Regions from separate parts of the Pseudomonas salicis genome, predicted to be linked through region 1. Evidence: riboswitches for the same ligand, from Rfam matches in the RefSeq annotation. Region 1 holds a riboswitch; the other holds the start of a gene.
The links. A riboswitch is a leader RNA that binds a small molecule or an ion and turns the genes downstream of it on or off. The one in region 1 is predicted to bind cobalamin.
Positions count from the first base shown of each region.

Region 2: another riboswitch for cobalamin. It lies ahead of cobW (cobalamin biosynthesis protein CobW); the one in region 1 lies ahead of ACWKWE_RS02790 (ABC transporter substrate-binding protein).

Region 1 is NZ_JBSKHU010000001.1:598,525-605,685, forward strand. Features, by position in the region: gene ACWKWE_RS02785 (FecCD family ABC transporter permease) at 1-880, opposite strand, end outside; gene ACWKWE_RS02790 (ABC transporter substrate-binding protein) at 877-1,896, opposite strand; cobalamin riboswitch at 2,018-2,226, opposite strand; gene ACWKWE_RS02795 (aspartate/glutamate racemase family protein) at 2,285-3,004, opposite strand; gene ACWKWE_RS02800 (aldo/keto reductase) at 3,124-4,119, opposite strand; gene ACWKWE_RS02805 (ATP-dependent Clp protease proteolytic subunit) at 4,485-5,042, shown strand; gene ACWKWE_RS02810 (hypothetical protein) at 5,101-5,265, shown strand; gene ACWKWE_RS02815 (con-10 family general stress protein) at 5,336-5,533, opposite strand; gene ACWKWE_RS02820 (endonuclease/exonuclease/phosphatase family protein) at 5,682-6,440, opposite strand; gene ACWKWE_RS02825 (MFS transporter) at 6,575-7,161, opposite strand, start outside.
Region 2 is NZ_JBSKHU010000001.1:381,103-388,263, reverse strand. Features, by position in the region: gene cobN (cobaltochelatase subunit CobN) at 1-1,172, opposite strand, end outside; gene cobW (cobalamin biosynthesis protein CobW) at 1,175-2,245, opposite strand; cobalamin riboswitch at 2,379-2,599, opposite strand; cobalamin riboswitch at 2,667-2,879, shown strand; gene ACWKWE_RS01795 (CbtB domain-containing protein) at 2,977-3,162, shown strand; gene ACWKWE_RS01790 (CbtA family protein) at 3,174-3,899, shown strand; gene ACWKWE_RS01785 (cobalamin biosynthesis protein) at 3,899-4,300, shown strand; gene cobM (precorrin-4 C(11)-methyltransferase) at 4,441-5,187, shown strand; gene nfuA (Fe-S biogenesis protein NfuA) at 5,884-6,477, opposite strand; gene ACWKWE_RS01770 (acyltransferase family protein) at 6,599-7,161, opposite strand, start outside.

The DNA of each region.
Region 1 (7,161 bases):
ACAGCCGCGCATGCCGCACCCCGACGACCATGCGCACGGCATGGGGAATCACCAGTCCGACGAAGCCAATCGAGCCGACCATCGATACCATCACTGCCGTCACCAACGCTGCGGTGGCGATCAGAAGGGTCTGCACCCGACGCACCGGAATCCCCAGCGAAGCCGCCGAGTCGGCACCAAAAGTGAATGCATCCAGTGAACGCCGATGCCACAGGCACACCACCAACCCCAGCAGCACCACCGGCACGGACAGCGCCACCGAGGTCCAGCGCACGCCACTGAGATTGCCCAATAGCCAAAACATGATGCCCCGGGCCTGTTCGGCGCTGGCGGATTTGGTGATCAGGAACGACGTCAGCGCATTGAACAGCTGCGACCCGGCGATCCCCGCGAGGATGATTTGCCCCGTCGCCGCCTGGCTGCCCGAGGCCCGAGACGACCGTGCCAACAACGCGACCAGGGCAAACGCGGCAATGGCCCCGGCGAACGCACCCATCGACAAGGAAATCGCCCCGGCGCCCAACCCGATGATCGCGACCAACACCGCGCCGGTCGAAGCCCCGGCGGAAATCCCCAGCAGATAAGGGTCCGCCAGCGCGTTACGCAGCAACGATTGCAGCACCACGCCGGACATCGCCAGGCCCGCGCCACAGGCCGCCGCGACGATGGCCCGGGTCAGCCGGTAATTCCAGACAATGCCCTCGTCGATGGGATCGACCGCATAACCGGCCGCCCACAGCTTGTTCGCCAGCACCTGAAAGATCACCGGGACGCTGATGGCCGTTTCGCCGATGGCCACGCCTGCGATCACCGCCAGTATCAGCAACGCGCTGACCCACAGGCCATGGCCCAGCGAGCGGACGACGTTCAGGATGTTCATGGCGCGTCAGTGGCCTTGGCCAGTTGCTCGATGCCGTCGAACAGGCGAACGCTGGACTCCATCGCACTGGCGTCCATGATCACGATGCGGTTGTTTTTCACGGCGTCCATGTTGCGGGTCACCGGGTCGGACTTGAGGAAGGCCAGTTTCTTTTCGTGATCGTCAGCGGGGAAGCGGCGACGGTCCATGCGCGCGATCACTAGAATCGTCGGGTTGGCCTTGGCGATGGTTTCCCAGCCCACGGTCGGCCATTCTTCGTCCGAATCGATGACGTTGCGCATGCCTAGTGTGTCGAGCATGAAGCCCGGAATGCCTTTGCGCCCGGCGACGTACGGATCGGTGTTGATGTCCGGGCTGGAGAACCAGAACACCGCCGAAACCCTGCTCGCGTCATGGGCCTTGGCGTGTTCGATGGCCTGAGCCAGACGGGCCTTGTAGCCATCGATCAGTTGCTGGCCGCGATCCTGAACGTCGAAGATTTCCGCCTGTTGCGCGATGCTTTTGTACAGCGCGTCGATGCGGAACGCTTCAAGCCGAGTCCCGTCAGCGCCGACCAGATTGTTCTTGCCTTCGCAGTCGGACGGCAGGATATACGTCGGGATCTTCAGGTCGTGAAACTGCTGGCGGGTGCCGACCGCACCTTGCGGACCGACCATCCATTCGAACTGCACCGGCACGAAGTCCGGGTGCTTGCCGATCACCGATTCGAAGCTCGGCGCGTTGTCGGCCAGGCGCTCGATCTTCGCGTTGGCGTCCTTGAATTGAGGCAGGGTGTCGTTGAACCACAGGGAAGTGCCAATGACCCGGTTGCTCAGGCCCAGCGCATAGAGCATTTCGGTGGCGGCCTGGCCGATGGTCACGGCTTTGTGAGGCGCCTGGGCAAAGGTCAGGGGCACGCCGCAGTTGTCGAGGGTCAACGGGTAGTGGGTCGGTGCAGCCAACGCGGAGGGGGACATGAACGCTGCGCTCGACAGCGTCAGACCGGTGAACAAGGGAGCAAAGCGGCGCAGCGACATCGGGGTTTCTCCAGTGAGCCTGTGATCGACGAAACAGGCACTGGAAAGCACACCCTGACGGCAGCCGAAGAAAAGAGGCAAGCACCGCGCACGGGAGTCCTTCCCGGACACCCCGCCGGTGAATGATTGACGCTTGCCGGCAGGTCTCCTGACTGGCGCTTCATCACCGTGCTTCGGCCTTCCCGGGCGGTAACCCAGTGGCAAACAGGAAGCACGGCTCGACGCCTACAGTTGCGGGGACAGTTCCGTTTGAGCGCGCCCGATGACACAGGGCACGGCTCGTGGATTCCCTATTAATTCCGAGTGGAAACCGGCGGCGGGGATGGTAAACGATTTGCCCGAAACAGGCGACCACTCGGCGTTCGCAAGCCACGCTCCTACAGGTCCGTTATTTCAACGGCCAGCCGATCACTTTCTTCGGCCTCGGATTCGCATACGTCCGCACTTTGGAGGTCTTCAACCCCAACCGCACCAACGACTCCGCCAGCGCCACGGCGGCCGTCACGCCATCGACCACAGGCACGCCCGCACGGTCACGAATCAGCTGGTCCAGCCCGGCCATGCCGCCGCAACCCAGGCAGATCACCTCAGCCTTGTCCTGCGTCACCGCGTCGACCGCCTGCCCGGCGATGGCCTCCAATGCGCGGTCCGGCCTGTCTTCCAGCTCCAGCACGCTCATGCCACTGGCTCGCACCGACGCGCAGCGTTCGAACACACCGGCGAGTTTCAGGCGGTCTTCGATCAGCGGCACGGTCCGGTCCAACGTGGTCACCACCGAATAGGTGTGTCCCAGCAACATCGCTAGACTCGCCGCCGCTTCGGTGATGTCCACCACCGGCACGTCCAGCAATTCCTGCAAGCCTTCGCGCCCGTGCTCGCCATACCCGGCCTGAATCACCGCGTCGTAGGGCTGATCGTAGGACAGCACGCGGTCCATCACGGCAATTGCCGCCAGGTAACTCTCGAAATTGCCTTCCACCGATTCCGCACCAAAACGTGGCGTCAGGCCGATGATTTCCGTGCCGGGTGACGCAACACTGCGCGCCTGCTCGGCAATGGTGTCGGTCATGGATTGAGTGGTGTTCACGTTGACGATCAAAATGCGCATGGGGGCGGGTCTCAAGCGGTGATCATGGGATACATGCCTACCGCTGAAGCGAAAACCGCGCCACCTTGGAATTCGGCGGGTGAGACGTCGAACCGTTCGCCGACGTCTCGGGTGGATCTTCAATCCTTCATCGGCACCGGAGCCTGCGGCGCAATGAAGCCTTGATCACGCATCGCTTGCCAGAAGCCGTCCGGCACCTGGGCATTCAGCGCCGCAACGTCTTCAATGATTCGCGAGGGCCGGCTCGCGCCAGGAATCACCGCCGCCACCAGCGGGTTGGCCAGTACGAATTGCAGCGCCGCCGATTTGATCTCGACCTGGTACTGGCGGGCGATTTCCTGAATGTGCGCGACCTTGTCGAGCATCGCTTGCGGCGCTTCCTGGTACTCGAAATGCTTGCCGCCCACCAACACGCCCGAGCTGTAGGGCCCGCCCACGACGAACTCGGCGTTGTGCTCACGGGCCTTGGCGAACAGGCGTTGCAGCGGCTGGTCGTGGTCCAGCAGCGAATAGCGGCCAGCCAGCAGAAAACCGTCCGGTTGTGCTTCACTCAGGTCCAGCGTCAGCTCGCACGGCTCGACGCGGTTCACGCCCAGGCCCCACGCCTTGATCACGCCTTCTTCGCGCAGGCGGGTGAGGGTGCGGAAAGCGCCTGTGCGGGCGATGTTGAAATGCTCGATCCACTCGTCGCCGTGGGCATCTTGCGCGATGTCGTGCACGAACACGATGTCCAGGCGATCAGTGTCCAAGCGCTTGAGGCTGGCCTCGATGGAACGCAGCGTGGCGTCGCCGGAATAATCGGTGAGGATTTTGTTTTTCAAACCGTCGCTGAACGGGCCGCTGCGGGTTTCGCTGTCCAGTTCGTCGGAAATCAACCGGCCCACTTTGGTGCTGAGGGTGTATTCGTCGCGCGGCACATGGGCCAGCGCCTTGCCCAGCCGTTGCTCGGACAGGCCCGAGCCGTAGAGCGGCGCCGTGTCGAAATAGCGGATGCCCTGATCCCACGCCGATTGCACCGTGGCGGCGGCTTCTTCCTCGCTGATGTCGCGGAACATATTGCCCAGAGGCGCTGCGCCAAAGCCGAGGCGGCCAATGATCTTGTCGTGCAGACTCATGAAAGTGTCCTGTCCGGGGTCATGGAGTGCCGGGAAAAAATGCCCGGCGTGTTGTACAGATCATGCCGTGCGGCAGGAGTTCTATGGTTCGTGTGGAGGGTGGGCACACGTGTCACACCACGCCGCAGATTTTCCCTGTGGGAGCGAATTCATTCGCGAAGGCAGTACATCCGACGCAGGTGTGTCGTCTGCCAAACCCTTTCGCGAATGAATTCGCTCCCACAGGTTTCTCAACTCGGCACGCTATTGTGAATGACCCAGCCGGGCTGCTGCAGAGGCGGCGTCGCGGCACCATGCAACTTTTGCGGTCTGCGCGCCTTCCAACCCATTACACCGCGTCGATAACCGGAAAGGGAGGGCCGTCGATGAGCGAACACATCGTCCATTTCCATTGTGGGGTCGATCAGACCACCACCGAGCATTTCCGCGACCGCTGTCTGGAAGCCCTCGACAAGGGCGCGACCGGCCTGCTGCTGAACCTCTCCACCGCAGGCGGCAGCACGGCCCTGGGCTTCACGATCTACAACTTTCTCAAGTCACTGAAGGTGCCGATCCGCGCACTGAACAGCGGCAACATCGAATCCATGGGCATCGTCATCTACCTCGCCGCCGAGGAGCGCATCGTCTGTCCTCACTCCCGGTTTCTCATCCACCCGATGAGCTGGTACTTCAACCAGAGTTCGGTGGATCACTCACGCATCCGCGAATACCTGCGCAGCCTGGACAACGACTTGCAGCGGTACGTGAACATCTATTTGAGTGAAACCGACGGGGCGATGACCCCGCTGGACATTGGCCGCTGCCTGTCATCGGAGGAAAAGGTGATTCGGGCCGAAGATTCACTGGCCTGTGGCATCGCCCATCGGGTCGAACAGCTGCAGTTTCCCGAAGGCGCCACGCACTGGACGGTCAGCGCCAGCTAAGCTCAACTCATCCACACACCGGGTCGCCAAAGAACCCGCCTGACACGAGGAACCTGCCATGCACACTCATTCGCACAAAACCCCGGACGCCGTGCCCCGTGGCGCTGTTCCGCTGGACGAAGAAGAGGTTGAAGTAGACGTCGATAACGACCCCGGTAATGAAGACCCGGGTTCGCAGTTCGACCGGGACGCCACGGTGCCGCTGATCGACCCGGACGCGTGACCGATCCAACCCACGGGCATAAAAAAAGCGAGGGCTCTCACCCTCGCTCGTTCCGCTGATCAGACGTTGATCAGGATTTACGGCCTGCGCCGCCTTGTGGCATTCCGCCTTTTTTGCTGGCGTCCGGACGTTTTTCGTCGGTTGCTTTCTGCCGGTCGTTGGCCATGTTGCTGCCACCTGAAGCCTGGCCGCCTTTTTTGCCTGCGTCGGAGGCTTTTTGGCGATCGTTCGAGAAGTTGCCAGGGTTCGATTTTCCGGTGTTAGCCATGATTGCGTACCTCTTGTTATGAGAAGGGCGAGTCATGTGGCTCGCATTAAATGGGATGAATCAAGCGGCAGTTGGTTTAAACAATCACGGCATTACCGGACAAACGGCGGGAGTGGCGAAACGATGCCAGCGCCTTGAATACGGGCGTTTACATGTGCACTTCGACCGCCAGCGGCAGGTGATCCGACAGGTGCGTCCACGGCCGCGTCCCGAGGATTTTCGGGTTGTGACTGGTGGCGTTGCGCAGGTAAACCCGGTCCAGCCGCAGCAGTGGGAAGCGGGCAGGGTAGGTCTTAGCCAATCGCCCGTGGCTTTGCTCGAAGGCCTCGTGCAAGTACGTGCAGCGCGCCAGGCGTTTGTTGCCCTGCAACTGCCAATCGTTGAAATCCCCGGCAATCACCACCGGCGCGTGTTCGGGCAGTGAGTCCAGCAGCGCGCACAGCAAATCCAGCTGCAACTGGCGGTGGCTTTCCAGCAGGCTCAAATGCACGCAGATAGCGTGCACCTCGTCGTGTCCCGGCACCTGCAACACGCAATGCAGCAGGCCCCGTCGCTCCGGGCCGGTGATCGACACGTCGAGATTGCGGTAATGCAGGATCGGGTATTTGGACAGAATCGCGTTGCCGTGGTGGCCTTCCGGGTAAACCGCATTGCGGCCGTAGGCAAAGTCGCTCCACATGCTGTCGGCGAGAAATTCGTATTGGGAGAGGGTCGGCCAGTCGTGATAGCGGGCGGCGTGGCGATCATGGCCGCCGAGCACTTCCTGCAAAAACACCAGATCGGCCCCCGTGCTGCGCACCGCTTCGCGCAGCTCCGGCAGGATGAAACGTCGGTTCAGGGCCGTGAAGCCCTTGTGAGTGTTGACCGTCAGTACGCGTAAACGATGAACGTCCCGTACGCCCGACATGTCCGAGGGGGGAAGGTGGACACCAGCAGGATCGGAAGTCACACGCACGCTCCTTTTGCGAGGGATGTGCTAGTTCCGACCGGCTCGGGTCCGGGCAGTTCAGCGTTTTGCGATGCCGTTTGGCCGGTGTCGTGCTAGAGCCGCGTGTCTACGGCGGGGCGTCGCGACAGCAGCACGGTCAGGCCCAACGCCAGAATCGACAGCACCGCCGCGAAGAAAAAGATCCAGTCGTAGCCCATGCCGAGGGCAATCGCGCCCATCAGCGGCCCGGCGATGGCCAGTGCCAGATCGAAGAACACCGCATAGGCCCCCAGCCCCGCGCCTCGGCTGCTGTTGGGCACCTGTTTGATGGCTTCGACGCCGATGGCCGGATAGACCAGCGACAAACCAAACCCCGCGAACCCCGCGCCGATCAACGCCACAGTGGTGTTGGGCGACAGCCACAACAGCACCAGTCCGACGGTCTCGACCGACATGCACACGATGGCCGAACGGTAGCCGCCGAAGCGGGTGATGGCGTTGATGAAAAACAGCCGCGCCACGATGAAGCAGACACCGAACACCGTCAGGCACCACGCCGCGCCTTCCCAGCCCCGGCTGACGTAATACAGCGTGATGAAGGTGGTGAGGGTGCCGTAGCCGATGGAGGACAGGGTGAGGCCCAGGCCATAAGGTGCGACGCGGCCGAACACCGACCAGAACGCCATGCGCTCGCCGCGCA
Region 2 (7,161 bases), 220 kb from region 1:
GTCGGGTAGTTGGCCAGAATGAGCGCCACACGCTTGTCGGCGTTGGCCGTGCGCGCCAGCAACACCCAGCGTCGCGCCAGTTCGGCGACAAAATCCATGCGTTCGGGTTGGGCGCGGTAGCAGACCACATCGGACTGACTGCGCTCGCTGTGCCAGGCCAGGTCCTTGAAGCTGATGGGCCGACTGATGATGCGCCCGTCCAGTTCTGGCAGCGCGATGTGCATGGCCAGATCCCGAGCGCCGAGGCCCTGTTCGCTGGCTTGCCATGCGGGTTCGTTGTCCTGGGCGCAGATCGCCTGAATCACCGGAATGTTGCGGCGAAACGGTCGCAGGTGCGGGGCTTCCGGGCTGGATTGGGCGAAACCGGTGGTGTTGAGGATGACTTCGCACTCGGTCTCGTCGAGCCAGTCCTGCACGGCGCTGAGGCACGCCGGTTCCTTCAGGCTGGCCACCGCAATGGGCAACGGGTTAAGGCCCTGGGCCAACAGCCGCTCACAGAACACATCGATGAACCCGGTGTTGGCCGCCTGCAAGTGCGAGCGATAGAACAGCACCGCCGCCACCGGTTGATCGACGTGCCAGTCGGCTTGCCAGTCAGCGAGGTCGGCGCTGGCCTTGCGCGGGTGATAGATGGCCACCCGGGGCAGCGTCTGCGGCTCGTCCCAGACGTAATCGCGATCCAGCCAGCGATTGGCCAGGCAATTGAACAGCTGTAACGCGTTGTGTTTTCCGCCCTGGCGCAGGTAGTGCCAAAGCCGGTCGCGGTCCTCGGCAGGTTCGGTGCTGAGGTCGCTGAGCTCCGGGTCCGGGCGATCGTCGCCAGGCACCAGAATCAGCTTCACCCCGCCGTGCTTTCGAGAGGCCAGCTCCACCAGCCGCTCGACACCGTAGCGCCAGTAGCCGATGCCGCCGTGCAGCGAGATGAGGATGACCTTGGCGTGCTGCAACACCTCTTCGACGTACAGGTCGACCGAGGCGTGGTTTTGCACCTGCATGGGGTTGGCCAGGCGCAGGCTGGGGTAATCGTCCGGCAGTTGCTGCGCGGTTTCCGCGAGCAACGCCAGATGGGAGTCACCGCTGCACAGGATCACCAGATCGGCGGGGGTCTGGCCGAGGTCAGCGATGCTGTCGTCGGGGACGAAGCCGCCGGGCTGGGTGCGCAGCAGGTGCATGGTTAGCCTTTGATCTCAAGCGCGGCGCGCAGCTGGGCTTCCAGCACGGCAGCGTCCAGTTCCTGACCGATCAGCACGAAGTGGCTGACGCGCGCTTCATCGGCTTTCCACGCGCGGTCGAAGTGTTTGTCGAAACGTGTGCCGACGCCTTGCACCAGCAGGCGCATCGGCTTGCCCGGAATCGCCGCGAAGCCTTTGACGCGCAGGATGCCGTGCTGCACGACGGCCTGGGTCAGCGCGTCGAGCAACAGCGCTTCGTCGGCCTGGGGCAGCGAGATGGAAATAGAATCGAAAGCGTCGTGATCGTGGTCGTCGTGGTCATCGCCGTCGTGATGATCATGGTGGGTCTTGCGGCCATCGATGTGCAGCTCGGATTCGGCACCCAAGCCCAACAGCACGCTGATCGGCAGCTGGCCGTTACTGGCTTCGATGACTTTCACCGCAGGCGGCAGTTCTTCGGCGACTTCAGCGCGCACGGCGGCCAAGGCAGCAGCGTCGAGCATGTCGGCCTTATTGAGGATGACAAGGTCAGCGCTGGCCAGTTGGTCGGCGAACAGTTCGTGCAGCGGCGATTCGTGGTCCAGGTTCGGGTCGAGTTTGCGCTGGGCGTCGACCTGATCCGGGAAGGCGGCGAAGGTGCCGGCGATGACGGCCGGGCTGTCGACCACGGTGATCACGGCGTCAACGGTGCAGGCGTTGCGGATTTCCGGCCACTGGAAAGCCTGGACCAGCGGCTTTGGCAGCGCCAGGCCCGAGGTTTCGATGAGGATGTGGTCCAGATCGCCGCGACGAGCAACCAGTTCCTGCATCACCGGGAAGAATTCTTCCTGAACGGTGCAGCACAGGCAGCCGTTGGCCAGTTCGTAGACGCGGCCGTTGGCTTCTTCCTCGGTGCAACCGATGGTGCATTGCTTGAGGATTTCACCGTCGATGCCCAGCTCGCCGAATTCGTTGACGATCACCGCAATGCGACGGCCTTCAGCGTTGTCGAGCATGTGGCGCAGCAGCGTGGTTTTGCCCGAGCCGAGAAAGCCGGTGACGATGGTGACGGGAAGTTTGGCCAGTGTTTTCATGGTTGCCCTCAGGCGCAGCGGCGGGCAAACAGGACGAGAACCGCGTTGCCCTCGCAGAAGACAGGCCCGCCGTTCGATTCGCCACCGGATCACCCCGCCCGGTTGTGTTGAGAATGCGTCGGGCTGTCTGAAAAACAGGCCCGTGTTCGAGGCAGGTCTCCTGGCTCACGGCGGCGAATGGCTGGCAGTGTTGCCAGATCAGACGCATTCATCGCGCCTTCCCGCTCGCGCAGTGGCTGTGCAATGAACATGACCGTTTACAGTTGCGGGGGCAGCTGTGGCTTGCACCACATTCCCTTCTTAGCGCCGCGTCCGACTCAAGCAGAGCAGCGAACCTCAAGTGCGCAAGGCTACGCAGTGGCCGGGGGAAGGTCAACGAGGAAACGGCGCTGCGATTGACTGCCAACCGGCTCCGTGGTCTCCTACACGCCTTGTTACGGGTGCCCTTCACAGGGTGAAACGGGAAACCGGTGCGTGCAGACCTCTTGTCTGTGCAAGTCCGGCGCTGCCCCCGCAACGGTAAGCGAGCGAAGAATCAGATCCACTGTGCCATTGCGGCACGGGAAGGTGATTCTTGACGGCAGGTCCACTGCCCCTCGCAAGCCCGGAGACCGGCCCGACACATTCACATAACAAACCCGCGGTGGGCGGGCGCTGTTGAGTTGGCTACTGACGTCGGTCAGTGGTTTGCTTTGCGCCTTCCCTTCGCTGAGACCTCAGAGGGAAGCGCCATGTCGATCAGCACCACATCCCAATCCGCAAGCACTGCCAGCACCCAAAGCCAACGCCTCACTGCCGCCATCAGCGCGATGATCCTTGGCGCGTCCCTGGTCTACTTCGCCGGGTTCTCGCACATCGCCGCCGTGCACAACGCCGCCCACGACACCCGTCACAGTTCCGCCTTCCCTTGCCACTGAGACCTGCCGCCATGTTCAAGCGAATCGCTCAAACGGCCGGTTTCACCGGACTGCTCGCCGCCCTGCTGCTGACCTTGCTGCAAAGCTTCTGGGTCGCGCCGCTGATCCTCGAAGCGGAAACCTACGAACACGCCCCCGCCGCTGCAGAAGTGCATGAGCACGCGCATGGCGACGGCGCCATGGCGGCTCACGTTCATGATGAAGAAGCCTGGGAACCGGAAGACGGCTGGCAGCGCGTGCTGTCGACGACCGGCGGCAACCTGGTGGTCGCGGTCGGTTTCGCGCTGATGCTCGCGGCGCTGTACACACTGCGCACGCCAAACAGCGTTCGCGAAGGCGCGCTGTGGGGCCTGGCCGGTTTCGCGGTGTTTGTCCTCGCGCCGACCCTCGGTCTGCCGCCTGAATTACCGGGCACCGCCGCCGCCGACCTGACCCTGCGCCAGACCTGGTGGGTCAGCACCGCAGCGTCAACAGCCGTCGGCCTGGCGCTGATTGTCTTCGCCCGCCATTGGCTGCTGAAAGTGCTGGGCGCAGCGATTCTCGTCGTGCCCCACGTGATCGGCGCGCCGCAACCGGAGGTTCATTCGGCTTTGGCCCCTGAAGCGCTGGAGGCACAATTCAAGATCGCTTCTCTGCTGACCAACGCGGCGTTCTGGGTCGCGATGGGCCTGATCAGCGCGTGGCTGTTCCGTCGTCACAACACGCAACTGACCGCCACCGAGCTGAGCCACGCCTGATGAACCCGGGCACTCGTGTGATCGGCCTCGGCTGCCAGCGCGACTGCCCGGCGTCGGTGCTGCAAGGGTTGATTGAGGTCAGCCTGCTGGAACATCGCCTGTCGCTGTCCGACATCACCGCCCTTGCCTCTATCGACAGCAAAGCGTCAGAGGCGGGGTTGCTGGAACTGGCTGAACGGCTCGGCCTGCCGCTGGCGTTCTTCAGCGCCGAAGAACTGGCAGCGTTCGAGCCGCAGCTGAGTCATCATTCGCAGATCGCGTTCGACAGCACCGGCTGCTACGGCGTGGCCGAAAGCGCAGCACTGGCGATGGCGGCGCGGTTGGGCGGGTCGTCGGCGAGGTTGGTGATCGAACGGCGAAACAGCTCACGGGCCACGTTTGCGTTGGCGGCCAGCCCATGACGCATTTGGCGATGCAGTCTCTGTAGGAGCGAATTCATTCGCGAAGCGGTTCGGGCGCTAGAGATGTATTGGCTGTACCGACCCTTCGCGAATGAATTCGCTCCCACAGAGGATCAACCCCGCTATACGTTGGAGATTCAATGACCGTTTACTTCATCGGCGCAGGCCCCGGCGACCCTGACCTGATCACGGTCAAAGGCCAGCGCCTGATCCGCACATGCCCCGTCATCATCTACGCCGGATCGCTAGTGCCCGAGGCCGTTTTAGAAGGTCATCAAGCCGTTCAGGTGACCAACAGCGCCGAACTGCACCTCGAACAGATCATCGCCTTGATGAAATCTGCTCATGCACAAGGCCAAGACGTGGCCCGCGTCCACTCCGGCGACCCCAGCCTTTACGGCGCCATCGGTGAACAGATTCGTCACCTGCGCGAACTGGGCATCCCCTTCGAAATCATCCCCGGCGTCACTGCCACCGCCGCCTGCGCCGCGTTGCTCGGCACCGAACTGACCCTGCCGGACATCTCGCAAAGCGTCATCCTCACTCGCTACGGCGACAAAACCGCCATGCCTGAAGGCGAAGACCTGGGCGAACTCGCGCGACACACAGCCACCATGGCGATTCACCTGGGCGTGAACAACCTCGGCAAAATCGTCGCTGAACTCACCCCCCACTACGGCCAAGACTGTCCCATCGCCGTCGTACACCGCGCCAGCTGGCCTGACCAGGACTGGGTCACCGGCACCCTCGCCGACATCGAAGGCAAGGTCGCCGCCAAAGGCTTTCGACGCACAGCACTGATCCTCGTGGGACGTGTCCTTGGCAACGACACCTTCAGCGAATCATCCCTCTACCGCGCAGGGCATGCGCATGTGTACAGGCCGTGATATTTCAGCTGCGGGCTGTGAAACGGGGGTTGTCTGATCGTCCGCCTTCGCTGCCGTCGTAACCTCCGGCGTCTCCCACGGGTGTTGAGGCGTACCATAATCCTGCGGACAGATGCCAACTCTGTGGGAGCGAATTCATTCGCGAAAAGGGTTCAGGCGATGGAGATGGGTTGGATGTACCGGCCATTCGCGAATGAATTCGCTCCCACAGGGGGATTGGGGTTAGAACAGGAATCGCGTTGCTATCCAGAGCCGCGAAGAGCGTTAGCTCCAGCCAGAAAAGCTCTTTTGCGCGCCAGTCCAGACACCGCAGAACGCGACTTGGGTGCAGGCCGAACGCAGGCGGCGCGGAGTGGGTCGAGCGGCATGGATGCCGCGAGAGCGCCGCAAGGACATGGATGTCCGTTCGGCGCGGGCCCACGGAGCGTCGCCGGAGTGAGGGCACCCGAGGAACGAGGGCCAAACCAGGAGCAGGGCCTTTTTGGTTACTTTTTCGTGGTCCGACTTTCGGCTCTTGGAAAAAGTGACCCGCCGTAAGGGCGGAACCTCAGCCAGCCCCGACGGAAAAACCGGATATGCCCCCATACCCAAGCACACAACACACTCGCCCTTACCGTACCCAAACCCCAATCCCCCAAACGCCACGCATAAAAAAGCCCCGACCAAATCGGGGCTTCTGACTACCGCGAAGACCACTCAGTAGTAAGCATTCTCTTTCTGAGTATGGTCCGTCACATCACGCACACCCGACAACTCGGGAATCCGCTCCAGCAACGTACGCTCAATCCCTTCCTTCAACGTCACATCCGCCTGCCCACAGCCCTGGCAACCGCCACCGAACTGCAACACAGCAATGTTTGCCTCATCTTCCTCAACCACATCAATCAGCGTAACCTGCCCGCCGTGACTCGCCAGGCCCGGATTGATCTCCGTCTGCAAGTAATAATTGATGCGCTCGTTGATCGGACTGTCAGCATTGACCATCGGCACCTTCGCATTCGGCGCCTTGATCGTCAGCTGGCCACCCATGCGGTCGGTCGCATAATCGACCACCGCGTCGTCCAGAAACGCTTCGCTGAACGAGTCGATCCACGCCGTGAAGCTCTTCAGGCCAATGGCCTTGTCTTCCGGCTTCTCTTCGCCCGGCTTACAGTAGGCGATGCAGGTTTCAGCGTATTGGGTGCCAGGCTGGGTAATAAACACGCGGATGCCGATGCCGGGGGTGTTCTGCTTTTGCAGCAGATCGGCCAGGTAATCGTGGGCGGCATCGGTAATAGTAATAGCGGTCATGAAAATTCCTCGCAGACGTGGGACGGAGTTTACGCCATTCCACGGCAACTGACAAAGTCCTAGTAAATCGGTCAGGTAATGCACCTGCGAGCCATTTTCATCCCGCCCGTCACGCCGCCCTTCACGACAACGCAGCCGCCTCCTTGAGCGCCCGGCGACTGTCCAGCCAGCCCTTCATCCGGCGATACAAGCCCTTCTCGATCCACTCGTAACTGAGCCACGCACCCAACGCGATGACCGGCACGCACACCGCGAATGCTGCATACGGGTTCAGCCCGAAACGCTCGGTCGCCAGCCAGCCGCCGTACAGCACCAGCACGTGCAGCAGGTACACCGAATACGAACAATCGCCCATGGTTTTCAGCAAACGACTGCCGCGCAGGTAGGGTTCGAGGGAAATGCACGCCACAACGATGACCGCGCTCGGCAGGCCCCAATTGATGATGCGCACGTCTGGCGGCAACTGCTTGATCGTCAGCAGCGCCCCGCCAATCGCCATCAACGGCAACCACAGACGCTCGGTGATCCAGCCACGGCGGTAGATGACGCCAATGCCGATCCCGAGCAGAAATTCGTAGACGATGTCGTTGGCATAGAACCGGCTGATCAGGCCGGAGCGGCCCAGCACGTCGGTTACTGCAAACAGCGCGGCGGCGATGATCAGCGGACGCAAACGCTGCTGAA